Regions from separate parts of the Methylobacterium ajmalii genome, predicted to be linked through region 1. Evidence: predicted binding sites of a transcription regulator. Region 1 holds the regulator's gene; the other holds the start of a gene.
What was found. Region 1 encodes LexA, which represses DNA repair genes until DNA is damaged. Its sites were predicted from a motif close to TGTTCNNNNTGTGTTCNG; they were not measured.

Region 1 (7,470 bases):
GGCGCTACGTCCTGCGCGTCGGCACGGTGGAGTTCGGCAACGGCACCTCGACGGTGCACGGCCAGATCGCCGCGGAGGTTCTCGCCACCACGCCGGACCGCATCGTCCTGCGCCAGGGCGACACGGACGCGGTGAGCCACGATACCGGCGCCTATGGCAGCACCGGCATCGTGGTCGCCGGCCAGGCAACGTGGCGCGCCGCGGACAGCCTGGCCGCGCTGCTGCGGGGGCGCGCCGCCGCCCGGCTCGGGCTCGATCCCGCCGCATGCCGGCTCGACGGCGATGCGGTCATCGCGGGAGAGGCCCGGATACCCCTGGCCGATCTCGGCCCCGCGGAGGCCGTGGGGCATGCCGACGGCAGCCCGCGCTCGGTGGCGTTCAACGTCCAGGGCTTCCAGGTCGCGGTGCGGCCCGAGACCGGCGAGGTGCGCCTCCTGCGAAGCGTCCACGCCGCCGATGCCGGGCGGGTGATGAACCCGGTCCAGTGCCGCGGCCAGATCGAGGGCGGCGTCGCCCAGGCGCTCGGCGCCGCGCTGTACGAGGACCTGGCGATCGACGCCGAGGGCCGGGTCGCGACCCCGACCTTCCGCACCTACCACATCCCGGCGATCGCCGACGTGCCCCGCACCGAGGTGATCTTCGCCGACACCCATGACGGCATCGGGCCGCTCGGCGCCAAGTCGATGAGCGAGAGCCCGTTCAACCCCGTGGCGGCGGCGCTCGCCAACGCCATCCGGGACGCGACCGGCGCACGGCTGACCGCCACGCCGTTCACACCCGACCGGATCTACCGGCAGATCGGCACCACGACCCAGAGCGGCGAGGAGAAGCGATGGACCTGAAGCGCGACGACGGCCTGACCGGGCCGGGCGGTTCCTCCCGAAGCGGGTTCCTGGAGCGCACCTTCGCGCTCTCGGCCCACGGCACCACCGTGCGCACGGAATTGCTCGCCGGGCTGACCACCTTCCTGACGATGGCCTATATCATCTTCGTCAACCCCAACATCCTGGGCGATGCCGGGATGCCGAAGGGGGCGGTGTTCGTCGCGACCTGCCTCGTCGCGGCGATCGGCTCGCTGGTGATGGCGTTCTATGCCAACTACCCGATCGCGCTGGCGCCGGGCATGGGGCTCAACGCCTACTTCGCCTACGTGGTGGTGCTCCAGATGGGCTACACCTGGCAGGCGGCGCTCGGCGCGGTGTTCATCTCCGGCCTGCTCTTCATGGTCGTCACGCTGACGGGTTTGCGCCGGATCATCGTCGAGGGCATCCCCCGGTCGATGCGCATCGCCATCACGGTCGGCATCGGGCTGTTCCTGGCGATCATCGCGCTGAAGAGCGCCGGCGTGGTGGCGGCGAGCCCGGCGACCTTCGTCACCCTCGGCGACCTGCACAAGCCGAGCGCGGTGCTGGCGGTACTGGGCTTCCTGATCGTCGCGGTGCTCTCCGTGCGCAAGGTGCGCGGCGCGCTGCTCGCCGGCATCCTGACCGTCACGGCGTTGAGCTTCGTCGTCGCCGACAACACCTTCCAGGGTGTCGCCTCGCTGCCGCCCTCGATCGCCCCGACGCTGTTCGCCCTCGACATCACCGGCGCGCTGTCGGGCGGCCTGCTCAACGTGATCCTGGTGTTCTTCCTCGTCGAATTGTTCGACGCCACCGGTACGCTGATGGGCGTCGCCAACCGGGCGGGACTCCTCACGCAGGGAAAGATGGAGCGCCTCGACAAGGCGCTGATGGCCGATTCCTCGTCGATCTTCGTCGGCTCGCTCCTCGGCACGTCGAGCACCACGGCCTATCTGGAGAGCGCGTCGGGCGTCGAGGAGGGCGGGCGCACCGGGCTCACCGCGGCGACGGTGGCGGTCCTGTTCCTGGCCTGCCTGTTCTTCGCGCCGCTCGCCGGCTCGGTCCCGGCCTACGCCACGGCTCCGGCTCTGTTCTACGTCGCCTGCCTGATGCTGCACGAGCTGGTCGATCTCGACTGGGACGACCTGACCGAGGTGCTGCCGGCCTGCGTGACGGCGCTCCTGATGCCCTTCACCTACTCGATCGCCAACGGCGTCGCCTTCGGCTTCATCACCTATGCGGTGATCAAGCTGCTCACCGGCCGCTTCCGGGAGGTGAAGCCGGTGGTGTGGGTGATCGCGGGCGTGTTCCTGTTCAAGTTCGTGGCGACGGGGAGTGCGCACTGACGGGCGCTGCCGTCCTCAACCCTCCCCCCCTCCGCGGCAGGGCTGCCCGGGCAAGGTGTAGCGCGCGGGCTCTCCCCTCTCCCCGCGGGCGGGGAGAGGGGAAACTCGCGCCTTTTCGTGAAGACGAAGCGCCGCCTCAGTACTTCCGAACCAGGCTCACCAGCCGGCCCTGGATCCGCACCCGGTCCGGCCCGAGCACCCGGGTCTCGTAGGCCGGGTTGGCAGCCTCCAACGCGATCGACGAGCCGCGGCGGCGCAGGCGCTTCAGGGTCGCCTCCTCGTCGTCGATCAGGGCCACGATGATGTCGCCAGTATTGGCGGTCTCCTGGCGGCGGATCACCACGAGGTCGCCGTCGAGGATGCCGGCCTCGATCATCGAGTCGCCGCGCACCTCCAGGGCGTAGTGCTCGCCGCTGGCGAGGAAGTCCGGCGACATCGCCACCGTGCGGCTCTGGCTCTGGATCGCCGAGATCGGCGTACCGGCGGCGATCCGGCCCATCACCGGCACGCTGACCGACTGGCCGTTCTCGTCCGAGGCCGTCGCCATGGCGGGGATGCCGGCGGGCCGCTTGGGCTCGTGAGCGCGCCCGCCCTCGACGACGCTCGGGTTGAACCGCACCACCTCGGCCCCGGCCGCGGGAGCCGTCGCCGGCCCCGTCACAGTCTCGGGGATGCGGATCACCTCGATCGCCCGGGCCCGGTTCGGCAGGCGGCGCAGGAAGCCGCGCTCCTCCAGGGCGGTGATCAGGCGGTGGATGCCCGATTTCGACTTGAGATCGAGGGCGTCCTTCATCTCGTCGAAGGACGGGGGGACGCCCGTCTCGCGCATTCTCTGCTGAATGAAGCGGAGCAGGTCCAACTGCTTACGCGTGAGCATGTGACACTCTCATCCCCGCGCTGCCGCGCTCCGGAAACAAATCGCGAACATGGTAAGCGTTCCGCAAGTGTTCCGCAAGCGGCTTCGAAAAAGCGGCGCACGGCCGCAGCAACCGGGGTGATAGACGGGGATGTCGCGGGTCGATCGTACGATGAGGCAGGCCCCTCCCGGAATTCGACCGGCGCGGGACTGTCCGCCGCGCCGGCCCGTCGGACGGGTGTCAGCCCCGCCCCTTGCGGCCCTTGTATTTGGGCTTCTGGCCCGGAAAGCCTTGCGTCGAGCGGCCGGTGGGGCGCTCGGCGTAGGAGAAGGGCACCTCGCGGTCGGTGCCCGGGCCCATGTCGTCGAGGTCGGGCTGGCGGATGCGGGTGCCCTCGTCGGAGGTGCCCTTGCCGCCGGGGCCGTATCCCAGGGGCTCGGGGCCGCGCCGCTTGCGCTTGGCGCCGAAGCGGCCGGCGTCGCGCTCGACGTCGGCCTGGGCCGCCATCGGGTCGTCGGCGATGGCGAGCTCGGTCGCCTGGAGACGCTTGAGCTCGTCGCGCAGGCGCGCCGCCTCCTCGAAGTCGAGGTCCGCGGCGGCCGTCCGCATCCGCTTCTCGAGGTCGGCCATCACCGCCTTGAGGTTGTGGCCGACCGTGACGGCGGACTTGGCGAGCCCCGTATCGACCTGGACGTGGTCGCGCTCGTAGACGCTCTCCAGGATGTCCGAGATGTTGCGCTTCACGCTCTGGGGCGTGATGCCGTGCTCCTCGTTGTAGGCGAGCTGCTTCTTGCGCCGGCGCTCGGTCTCGGCCATCGCCCGCTCCATCGAGCCGGTGATGTGGTCGGCGTAGAGGATGCAGCGGGCGTCCGCGTTGCGGGCGGCCCGCCCGATGGTCTGGATCAGCGAGGTCTCGGAGCGCAGGAAGCCTTCCTTGTCGGCGTCGAGGATGCCGACGAGGGCGCATTCCGGGATATCGAGGCCCTCGCGCAGGAGGTTGATGCCGATCAAGACGTCGAAGGCGCCGAGCCGCAGGTCGCGGATGATCTCGATCCGCTCCAGGGTGTCGATGTCGGAGTGCATGTAGCGCACCCGCACGCCGTTCTCGTGCAGGTACTCGGTCAGGTCCTCGGCCATGCGCTTGGTGAGCGTCGTCACCAGCGTGCGGTAGCCGGCGGCCGCCACCTCCTTGACCTCGCCAAGCAGGTCGTCGACCTGGGAGCGGGCCGGGCGCACCTCGATGACCGGGTCGACGAGGCCGGTCGGGCGGATGACCTGCTCGGCAAAGACGCCGCCGGTCTGCTCCAGCTCCCACTTCGCCGGCGTCGCCGAGACGTGGATCGATTGCGGGCGCATCGCGTCCCATTCCTCGAACCGCAGCGGACGGTTGTCGAGGCAGGAGGGCAGGCGGAAGCCGTACTCGGCCAGCGTCGCCTTGCGGCGGAAGTCGCCCCGGTACATGCCGCCGATCTGCGAGACCGTGACGTGGCTCTCGTCGGTGAAGACCAGCGCGTTGTCGGGCAGGTACTCGAACAGGGTCGGCGGCGGCTCGCCGGGCTTGCGGCCGGTGAGGTAGCGCGAATAGTTCTCGATGCCGTTGCAGGCGCCCGTGGCCTCGATCATCTCAAGGTCGAAGGTGCAGCGCTGCTCCAGGCGCTGGGCCTCGATCAAGCGGCCCATCCGGGTCAGCTCCTCGACCCGCCACTTCAGCTCGTCCTTGATGCCCTTGACCGCCTGCTGGAGGGTCGGGCGCGGCGTCACGTAGTGGCTGTTGGCGTAGACCTTGACGAACTTCAGCGTGTTGAGGGTCTTGCCGGTGAGCGGGTCGAACTCGGAGATCGCCTCGATCTCGTCGCCGAACAGGCCGATGCGCCAGCCGCGATCCTCCAAGTGGGCCGGCCACAGCTCGATCACGTCGCCGCGGACCCGGAAGGTGCCGCGGGCGAAATCGGACTGGATGCGCTTGTACTGCAGCGCCACTAGATCGGCGACGAGCTGGCGCTGCTCGATCTTCTCGCCGAGGCTGACGGTGAACGACATCGCCGTATAGGTCTCGACCGAGCCGATACCGTAGATGCACGACACCGAGGCGACGATGATGACGTCGTCGCGCTCCAGGAGCGCCCGGGTCGCCGAGTGGCGCATCCGGTCGATCTGCTCGTTGATCGACGATTCCTTCTCGATGAAGGTGTCGGAGCGCGCGACGTAGGCCTCGGGCTGGTAATAGTCGTAATACGAAACGAAGTACTCGACAGCGTTGTCGGGGAAGAAGCTCTTGAACTCGCCGTAGAGCTGCGCCGCTAGGGTCTTGTTGGGGGCGAGGATCAGGGCCGGGCGCTGGGTCTCCTCGATGACCTTGGCCATCGTGAAGGTCTTGCCCGAGCCCGTGACCCCGAGCAGCACCTGGTCGCGCTCCTGGCCCTGGACGCCCGCCACCAGCTCGGCGATGGCCCGGGGCTGGTCACCGGCCGGGGTGAATTCGGAATTCAGCCGGAACGGGACGCCGCCCTCGGATTTCTGCGGCCGCTCCGGCCGGTGCGGCCGCCACAGCTCGCCGTTCTTGAACAGCGGGTTGCCCTCGGTGAGGAGCTTGGTCAGCGCGTCGACCGTCGCCGAGACGCCCTCGGCCGCCAGCGACCCGCGCTCCTCCACCGCCTCGCCGTCCGGCTCGCGCAGGCCGAGCGCCTCGGCGAGCGCCGGCTCGACATCGGCCGCGGCGCCGTGCGCGAAGGCGGCCTGCGGCGCCTCGCCGAAACCGTCAGGCCCTGCAGCCTCCGGGCCCCGGGCGCGGCGGGCCGCCGGCTTGTCGGCAGCCTTCGCCTCCGCGGGCTTGGCCTGCGCCGCGTCCTTGCGCGGGCGGCCCCGCTTCGGCGGCTCGGGCGGCGGTGGCGGCGCGGCGGCGGGCAGGCGGTCGCGGTTCAGCGCTGGGTTCAGCAGCTCGGCGAGGAAGGGATCGAGCGGCTTCAGCTCGGGCTTCGAGGCCTTGCCGGTCGACGGACGGGGCTTCTTCGGGGCGGGCATGCGGCAGATATGGCAAGCCGCACCGGGCCCGGAAAGAGCCCGCGTCACCGCACCTTGGCGACCGCCAGAGTGCTGCCCTCGACCAGCAGGAAGCCGACGCCGGCCCGGCGCAGGGCGGCGACGGCGGCGTGGCGGCTTCTCGCCGCCGGCCCTTCGCCGCCCTCCTCCAGGCGCCGGACGGTCGAGAGCGACAGGCCGCTCGCCCCGGCGAGGTCGCCCATCGACCAGCCGAGCAGGCCGCGGGCGGCGCGCAGGTGCGGGGCCTGCACCGCCTGCTCCAGTCCCTGCCTGATCTGTCCGGTAGGTTGCACCCGCTGCCCGCCGACGCGGGAATTCACGCTGGCCCAGCACAGGATCCCCCCGCCCGGGCCGCGCACCGGGACGAAGACGCCGCGGAACCGGCCGGTCCCGCCCTCGGCGAGACACAGGTGCTGGTCGACCGTGAAGGACCGCCCGGCGACGATCATCTCCTCGAACAGCTCGCTCACGCGCCGGCGCTCGTCCGGCGCCGTCACCCTGGTCCAGTCGGCACGGAACGCTTCCTGGCTCAGGCCCGTGAGGCTGAGGAGTTCCCGCGACGCGACGCGGAACGTCTCCGAGTACGGCGAGGCGTGCTGCCAGGTCTGCGCCTGCTCGAACAGGATCCGGCGGCGCCGCTGCTCCTCGCGATGCAGGGCCGCCATGTGCTCGGGATCGGTCACGTCCATCAGCACGCCGGCGGCCGCCCGAGGTCGACCCTCAAGGGTGAAGTAGACCGTGCCGTGGCCGGACAGGACGCGAACCGACCCGTCCGGCCGGACTATCCGGAAGAAGTAGTTGGTGACGATGCCATCCCGCATCGCCTGCGCCCCGCCTTCGATGAGCGCGCGATCGTCCGGATGGACGAGGTTGAAGAACAGGTCTGTAGCCGGCCTCGCCGCGCCCGGCTCGAGACCGAGCAGGCGGAAGAGCCCGGGGGACCAGGTCTGCTCGTCGGTGGCGAAGGTCCAGGTCCAGGTGCCGGTCAAGCCATGGGCCTCGATCAGCTGGAGCCAATCGCGATCCGCGAAGGCCAGGGTCCGCTGCGGGCCGCCCGGGATGGCGCCCTCCGGTCCGAGCCCGCTCACGCGTCGACCTCCGCGGGCCGATACGGCCCGTCGATCGGCGCCGGGGCCTCGCCGGGCAGCGGCGCATCGACCCCGAGCGGGGCGGGCAGGTCCCGGTCCCAGGGCGGATCGGCGAAGCGGGCCGCCACGAACGCGACCAGGGCCCGGACCTTGGCGGGCGGATTGCGGCGCGAGGGCATCACCGCGTGCAGCGGCAGCGACGGGATCGGCCCGAGATCGAGCGCCACCAGGCTGCCGCGGCGCAGGGCGTCGGCGACCAGGAAGGTCGGCTGGTAGATCAGCCCGAGCCCGGCGGCGG
Region 2 (7,470 bases), on a different contig from region 1:
CAGGCTGCGGCCCCGCGCCCGCGCCTCGGCGGCGCTCGCGGCAGCGGTGACGCGATAACCGTTCTCGCCGAGGAAGCGGGCGAGGAGGTCGCGCAGGCGGCGGTCGTCGTCGACGACCAGGATGTGGGGGGCGTGGTCGGGCAGCTCGGCCCGGGGGCTGAGGGCGGGGCCGGCGCTCACGGGCGGGCCCCGTCGGCGGACGGGCTCCCGGCCCGGATCTCCGCTTGGATCTCCGCCGGGACCTCGGCCGGCGCCTCGCCGCCGATGAGCCGGCTCACCGCGGCGCGCTCCTCCGGCTCGATCATCGCGAGCAGGAACCGGCCCGCCGGCTCGCGGAGCGCGGGGCCGACCTCGGCGAGCGCCCGCCGGACCCGTTCGCCCTGGACGCCCGCGAGGCGCTGGGCGAGCGCACGGCCCTGCGGCGTGCAGGTGAGGAGGCGGTGGCGGCGGTCGCTCGTGCCCGTCCGCTGCGCGATGTAGCCCTGCTCGATCAATTCCTTCAGCACCCGGTTCAGGCTCTGCTTGGTGATCCGCAGGATATCCAGGAGTTCGGCGATGGTGAGGCCGGGATGGCGGTCGACGAAGTGCAGCACCCGGTGGTGGGCGCGGCCGAAGCCGTACTCGGCCAGGATCCGGTCGGGATCGGCGACGAAGTCGCGGTAGGCGAAGAACAAGAGCTCGATGAGGTCGTAGGCCGGCTGGTCTCGGTCCGGCGAGCCGTGTTCCGGCGATCTTTGCGTCGGCCCCTCCGGGGAGTAGCCTGCCGCCCGTCCATCCTCGTCGGCGGCGTCCGGGATGGGGTCCGGACGGGTCCGGGCGGCCTGGGTCAAGGGTCGCACCTCTTGGCGGAACCGAGCCTTCGCGGGCTCGCGTCATTTATGTCAGTCTTGTTGACATATCTCAGTCCCATTGATACCCGTCAACCCCGCCGGCGAAACGAACGAACGCCCCGCGCCCCGCTCAAGCACGAAGGTTGCGCGAGAACCAGCCAGGCGGAAACGAACGCATACGAGGATCATCGTCATGTCCGTCATTCCCTTCGACCAGCGTGAAGGCCACATCTGGGTCGACGGCCGCATGGTGCCGTGGGCGGACGCGAAGATTCACGTACTCAGCCACGGCCTGCACTACGGCTCCAGCGTGTTCGAGGGCGAGCGCGCCTATGGCGGCGAGATCTTCAAGTGCACTGAGCATTCGCAGCGCCTGCGCCGCTCGGCCGAGCTCCTCGACTTCGAGGTCCCGTTCACGGTCGCCGAGATCGACGCCGCCAAGAAGCTCGTGCTCAAGGAGAGCGGCCTCCAGGACGCCTATCTCCGCCCGGTCGCCTGGCGCGGCTCGGAGATGATGGGCGTGTCGGCGCAGGCCAACACCATCCACCTCGCCATCGCGGCGTGGGAATGGCCGAGCTACTTCGACCCGGCGACCAAGATGAAGGGTATCCGGCTCGACCTCGCCGAGTACCGCCGGCCCGATCCGCGCACCGCGCCGTCGGCCTCGAAGGCGGCGGGCCTCTACATGATCTGCACCATCTCCAAGCACCGGGCCGAGAACAAGGGCTACGCCGACGCCCTGATGCTCGACTGGGAGGACAACGTCGCCGAGTGCACCGGCGCCAACGTGTTCTTCATCCAGGACGGGGTGATCCACACGCCCCAGGCCGACCGCTTCCTCAACGGCATCACCCGCCAGACCGTGATCGAGCTGGCCAAGCGCCGCGGTTACGAGGTGGTCGAGCGGCGCATCCGCCTCGAGGAGCTGGCGGGCTTCACCGAGTGCTTCATCACCGGCTCGGCCGCCGAGGTCACCCCGGTCTCGGAGATCGCCCAGTACCGCTTCACCCCGGCGGCGATGACCAAGACCCTGATGGACGACTACACCGCCGAGGTGCAGCCGAAGGCCAAGGCGGCTTGAAACAACGCGGCCTGACGCGAGGCCGCCCGGATCGTGCCGGCCTGAAACAAGGCCGCTCGATTCCCACGACGAGCGCGTGAACAAGGCCCCGGGCGGGAGACCGCCCGGGGCCTTCGCGCGTCCGCGGCCGTGATTTGCGGGGACAAGCCGCGTTCCGGCGTCCCGGCCGGGAACACGAGCCGGGGCTTCCCCGTTGTCTGGCTGGAACATTAAGGGAACACGGGGATCCCCATGACCGCCAGGACCAAGAAGGCCGAGTCCCACGACGCCGAGGCGCAGCACGAGACCGAGAACCCGAAGCAGGATCCCAAGGACACCTCGAACCGCATCAAGGATCCCAAGGACTGGACCACCGGCTCCGAGCCGATGACCGGGGCGCAGGCGTCCTATCTCAAGACCTTGGCCGAGCAGGCCAAGGACGAGGACGCCTACGACCCCGATCTCGACAAGGCCGAGGCCTCGCAGCGCATCGACGCGCTGCGCAAGGAGACCGGCAAGGCCTGACGATCGGGGGGGCGGAACCCGGGAAAATCTCGGTTCCGCCCTCACATCGGGCCGGCAGGGCGCCCTGCCGGCCGTTTCGACCGTCGCGTTAACCTGTGATGAGGAGGTCTCTCCTTACTCTGCCGCCGACGGATCGTGGGAGCGGGGCGTGCGGGACAGGGCGCGGAGAACGGAGGCGGTCCGGACATTCCGGGACGAGCGATCCGGATCGACGGCGATCGAGTACGCGCTCGTGGCCGGGCTGATCTTCCTGGCCCTCACGGGAGCGCTCGCGGTCTACGGCAACTCGGCCGGCAGCCTGTTCACCAACCTCAGCACCCGCTTCCTCGCCGCGCTCCAGTAGGGCGCGCGGCGTTCACTCCGCCGCCAGCCCCGGTGCGTCGGGCGCGAGGCCGTCGAGAGCGAGGTTGTCCAGCGATTGCCGGATGTGCCCGGCCAGGATGTCGGCGAGCGGGTTCGGCTCGCCCGCCCGATGGCGCATCAGGCCGATCCGACAGGCGGGCAGGGGCGCGAAGCCGTCCTGCGGGCCGAGCACCCGCATGCCGGAGCGCAGCGCGCTCTCCGGCAGGACCGAGACGGCGAGCCCCGCCAGCACCGCGGCGCCGACCGCGGTGGAGTTCCAGCTCACGAACAGGATCCGGCTCTGGCGCCCGCCGCGCTCCAGCGCCTCGATGGCGGCGAGCCGCCAGTTGCAGGCCGGCCGCCCGAGGGCGAGGGGCACCGGCTCCTCCCGGTGCACCGCGTGGCGGCTCGACGTGACCCAGAGCAGCGCCTCGGTGCGGATCGTCTCGACGCCCCTCCGACCGGCGCCTCGCGCCGCGCTCCCCGCCCTGCCTCCCGTCTTGCTTCCCGTCTTGGCCTCGGTGACGATGGCGAGGTCGATGTCGCCGTCGGCGATCCGCTCGGCCAGCATGTCGGAGGGCTCGCACACCACCGTGACCTCGGCCCGCGGATGGGCCCGGGCGAAGCGGCCGAGGATCTCCGGCAGGTAGCGGTCGGCGTAGTCGTCCGGCAGGCCGAGCCGCACTCGGCCGGGCAGGTCGCCCTCGTCGAAGGTCGCCAGGCACTCGGTCTGCAGCCGCACGATGCGGCGCGCGTAGTCGAGCAGGCGCTCGCCGTCCTCGGTCAGGCGCACGCCGCGCCCGGCCTTGACGAAGATCTCGCGCCCGATCCGCTCCTCGAGCCGCTTCATCTGCATCGAGACCGCGGATTGCGTCTTGTGCACGGCCTCGGCCGCGCGGGTGAACGAGCCGCTCTCGGCGATCGCCACGAGGCTGCGGAGCTGGTCGATGTCGAGGGGATGCACCGGGCGGCTCCGTCGTCGGTTCCTGCATCAATTCCCGTGATGTGACACATCTCAAGCATTCGCTCAACGCATCGACCAAGCGGCGCTATGACGGACGCAGCGGAAGAGCGATGGCCGGCGCATGACGAGGTTCGCCGACAGCTCCCGCCGGAGACCACGATGACGATCAGCTTTGCCCCCCTCTTCGGTGTTCTCGCGCTGGCGCCCGGCTACGGCCGCAAGGCCGCGCAGATCGTGGCGCGGATCGTCGTCCTGTGGATCAACCGCCGCGCCGCCTACCGCCTCGCCGAACTCGACGACCGCGGCCTGAAAGACATCGGGCTGACCCGCAACGACGTGATGGGCGCCCTCGACCTGCCGTTCATGCAGGATCCGACCGTGCCCCTGGTGCATCGACGTCGCACCCGGCGCCAGCTCCCGCCGCCGCCCGTGAGCCTGCGCGTCGCCGCCCGGGACGGGCAGGCGGTGGAGGGGAGGGGGCATTGAGGCGCCTGCGCTGACCGAATCGCCCGGCCGACGGCGCGCCATGCTCCTCTCTCGAGGCCGGGAGAGGGGCCAACCCTGTCCGGATCGCGCGACGATCGGGGGCGACCTCAGTCGACCGGCGGGTTGAGGAGTACCCACAGGCGGGCGATCCGGCCCTCCACGATCTCGGCCACGTCGGCCCCGGTCACGGTGACCGGCTCGCCCTCGGGGCCGGCCTGCCAGGACAGCGAGCCCAGGCCATGATGACCGACGGCCCGGCCGGTCGGCACGAAGCGGAAGCTCGGGCCGAACCGCTCCAGCAGGGCTCCGGCGACCGCAGCGATCGCGTCGCGGCCCTCCACGACGCCGGCGGGCTCGTACATGACCGGCTCGTCGACGAAGAGCTCGGCCAGGGCGGTCGCCCGTCGCCCGGCGTCACGCTCGTTGAAGACGCGCTCCAGGTTGGCCCGGAGCACGCCGTCGAAATCGGGCTCCGGTGTGCCGCTGGTGGCCGGATCGGTGTCTGACATGGTGATGCATCCTTCGATGGCGAATGAACCGCGCGTTCAGTCGCGCGTCACGAGGTCGAGGGCCGGCAGCGGCGTGCCGCGATGCTTGGATCGAGGGCGACGACGGTTTCCCGCAGGCTGTCCGGGCTGCGGCGGCTCGCAAGCATGGCCGTGATGCCGCGCCGGGCGAGTGCGGAGGCGACGGCGCGGCTGATCCGGCCCGCGCCGATGATGCCGGGAGTGGGCATGATCTCGATCCTTCCCGGGATGGGCCCGGGTCAGGCGGTGAGGCCGCCATCGGCGACGATGTCCGCGCCGGTCACGAAGGCTGCCTCGGGGCTCGCCAGGAAGGCGACGACGCTGGCGACCTCGTCCGGCCGTCCGTAGCGGCCGATCGCCATGCCGGGGCCGACGAGGGCCGCGACCGGCCCGTCGGCCGGGTTCATGTCGGTATCGGTCGGGCCGGGATGCACGGTGTTGACGGTGATCCCCTTCGGGCCGAGATCGCGCGCCAGGCTGCGGTTGAAGCCCGATACCGCGCCCTTGGTCAGCGTGTAGACCGAGGCCGTCGGGAAGGCGGCGTACCGCGTCATTGACGAACCGATGTGGATGATCCGGCCACCCGCCTTCATGTGGCGCACCGCTTCCTGGGTGGCGACGAACACGCCCGTCACGTTGACCGCGAGCATCCGCTCGTAATCGGTAAACCGCACCTCCTCGATCGGGGCGTTGAGGGCGATTCCGGCGTTGTTGACCAGGATGTCGAGGCCGCCGAGGGACTCGACCGTCCGGGCAACGGCCGCCCGGACGGCAGCGGGATCGCCGCCATCGGCCTCGATCGCCAGGGCCGTGCCCCCGGCGGCCTCGATCTCCGCCACCACCTGCGCCGCCCGTCCTGGCGAGGCGCTGTAGGTCAGCGCCACCGCGGCGCCCTCGGCCGCCAGCCGCCGGGCGACGGCGGCACCGATGGAGCGGGAGCCGCCGGTCACGAGGGCGGTCTTGCCGGCGAGCTTGCCGGCTTGGGAATGGGAGGCTTGGATCACGGTCGTCGCTCCATCGCAGGTTCGATGGCGGGAAGAATGGCCCGTCCCCTCGTCCTGGATTAGCCGCCGACGGGTTGTTATGCCTTCAACGATCCGTTGAAGGTGCCGCTGTGGAATCCCTCGCCAACCTGGAAGCCTTCATGCGCAGCGCCGAGCATGGCAGCTTCTCGGAAGCCGCCCGGCGGCTGTCGCTGACGCCGGCCGCGATCAGCCGCAACGTGGCGATGCTGGAGCGCCACCTCGGGGTGCGGCTCTTCCACCGGTCGACGCGCCGGCTGACCCTGACCGAAGCGGGCGAGATCCTCCGCCTCGGCATCGCCGACAAGCTCGACGGTCTCCAGGCCGCCCTCGCCAGCGTCTCCGTCGAGGGCGGGGAGGCGGCCGGCACGCTCAAGGTCAGCCTGCCGCCGACCTTCGGGACGATGCATGTCCTACCCCTGCTTCCGGGCCTGCTCGCCCGCTACCCGCGCATCAAGCCCGAATGGCACTTCGAGAACCGGCCGATCGATCTCGTGGCGGAGGGGTACGATGTCGCCATCGGCGGCGGGTTCGATCTGGCGCCCGGCGTCGTCGCCCGGACCCTGGCCCCGGCTCACATCGTCGCGGTCGCCGCGCCCATCTACCTGCGGGACCGGGTGCTGCCGGCCGACCCGGCCGGGCTCCAGGCTCTCGACGGCATCGTGATGCGCTCCTTGCGGACCGGCCGCATCCGCCACTGGACCATGCGCGACGACGCAGGCCGCACGATGATGGCGCCGCTGCGGGAGACCGTCGTCGTCAACGATCCCAGCGCGATGCGCGAGGCGGCGGTCCTGGGGCTCGGCGTCGCGCTCCTCGCCGTCCCGGACGCGCTCCCGGCCCTGGACCGGGGCGATCTCGTCCGCCTCGTCCCGCGCTGGTATGCCGATGCGGGTGCGATCTCGCTCTACTACGCCTCGCGCACCCTGCTGCCCGCCAAGACCCGCGCCTTCGTCGACTGGGTCACCGATGCGTTCAGGAAGCATCGCATGGCCGAGCGCTTCGCCGGCAGCGCGGGGTAGCCCCGGTGCGATTCGAATCGGGGTTTCATAGGATCCGCGATTGATCGCTCGGCGATTGATGCGCCATCGCGTCGCGATGCGGAGGCCGGCGTCGCTCAGGCCCGTGGAGCCTGCGCCTCCCCATTCGCCCCATCCCGCCGCTCCAGCACCCCCACCGTCCGGAACGCCAGCGCCAATCCCACCACCCCGAACAGCGCCGAGCCGATCCCGGTCCCGGCCAGCGCCCCTTCCGGCCCGGCGAGATGCGCCCCGAGCCACGCCGTCGGCATGGTGCCGAGCGTCGCCCGGCCCCAGTTGAGGGCGCTCGCCGTCAGCGGGAAGCCGAGGTTGTTGAACGAGGCGTTGCCGAGGAAGAGGAGCCCGTTGAAGAACCAGATCGCCCCGCCCGCGAGGCAGAAGAAGGCCAGCAGGTCGGCGGCGGCGCCGTCGAGCCCGAACAGGGCGGTCAGCGGTGCGCGGGCGAGCAGCAGGGCGAGCCAGACCACCGCGACGTAGAGGCCGGTCACCAGGGCGGCGTCGCGCAGGGTCGCGCGCATCCGGTCGAAGCGGCCGGCGCCCCAGTTCTGGCCAAGGATCGGGCCGACCGCGCCCGACAGCGCGAACAGGCCGCCGAAGGCCACCGGCACCAGCCGGTCGACCACCGCGTTGCCGGCGACCGTCGCGGTGCCGAACCCCGCCATGACGTGGGCGAG

Region 2: V3T34_RS25960 (DUF3072 domain-containing protein) is a predicted target of LexA. The motif match lies at 2,114-2,131, and genes of this name have one in related genera.

Annotation. Positions count from the first base shown of each region.
Region 1 is NZ_JAZFXT010000002.1:22,787-30,256, reverse strand. Features, by position in the region: gene V3T34_RS00375 (molybdopterin-dependent oxidoreductase) at 1-842, shown strand, start outside; gene V3T34_RS00370 (NCS2 family permease) at 833-2,188, shown strand; gene lexA (transcriptional repressor LexA) at 2,325-3,065, opposite strand; gene uvrB (excinuclease ABC subunit UvrB) at 3,286-6,066, opposite strand; gene V3T34_RS00355 (PAS domain-containing protein) at 6,111-7,172, opposite strand; gene V3T34_RS00350 (LysR family transcriptional regulator) at 7,169-7,470, opposite strand, start outside.
Region 2 is NZ_JAZFXT010000063.1:149,652-157,121, forward strand. Features, by position in the region: gene V3T34_RS25945 (response regulator) at 1-180, opposite strand, end outside; gene V3T34_RS25950 (MarR family winged helix-turn-helix transcriptional regulator) at 177-683, opposite strand; gene V3T34_RS25955 (branched-chain amino acid aminotransferase) at 1,024-1,911, shown strand; gene V3T34_RS25960 (DUF3072 domain-containing protein) at 2,143-2,415, shown strand; gene V3T34_RS25965 (LysR substrate-binding domain-containing protein) at 2,771-3,721, opposite strand; gene V3T34_RS25970 (DUF1127 domain-containing protein) at 3,881-4,207, shown strand; gene V3T34_RS25975 (nuclear transport factor 2 family protein) at 4,315-4,716, opposite strand; gene V3T34_RS25980 (NAD(P)-binding domain-containing protein) at 4,764-4,943, opposite strand; gene V3T34_RS25985 (3-oxoacyl-ACP reductase family protein) at 4,974-5,738, opposite strand; gene V3T34_RS25990 (LysR family transcriptional regulator) at 5,849-6,778, shown strand; gene V3T34_RS25995 (MATE family efflux transporter) at 6,874-7,470, opposite strand, start outside.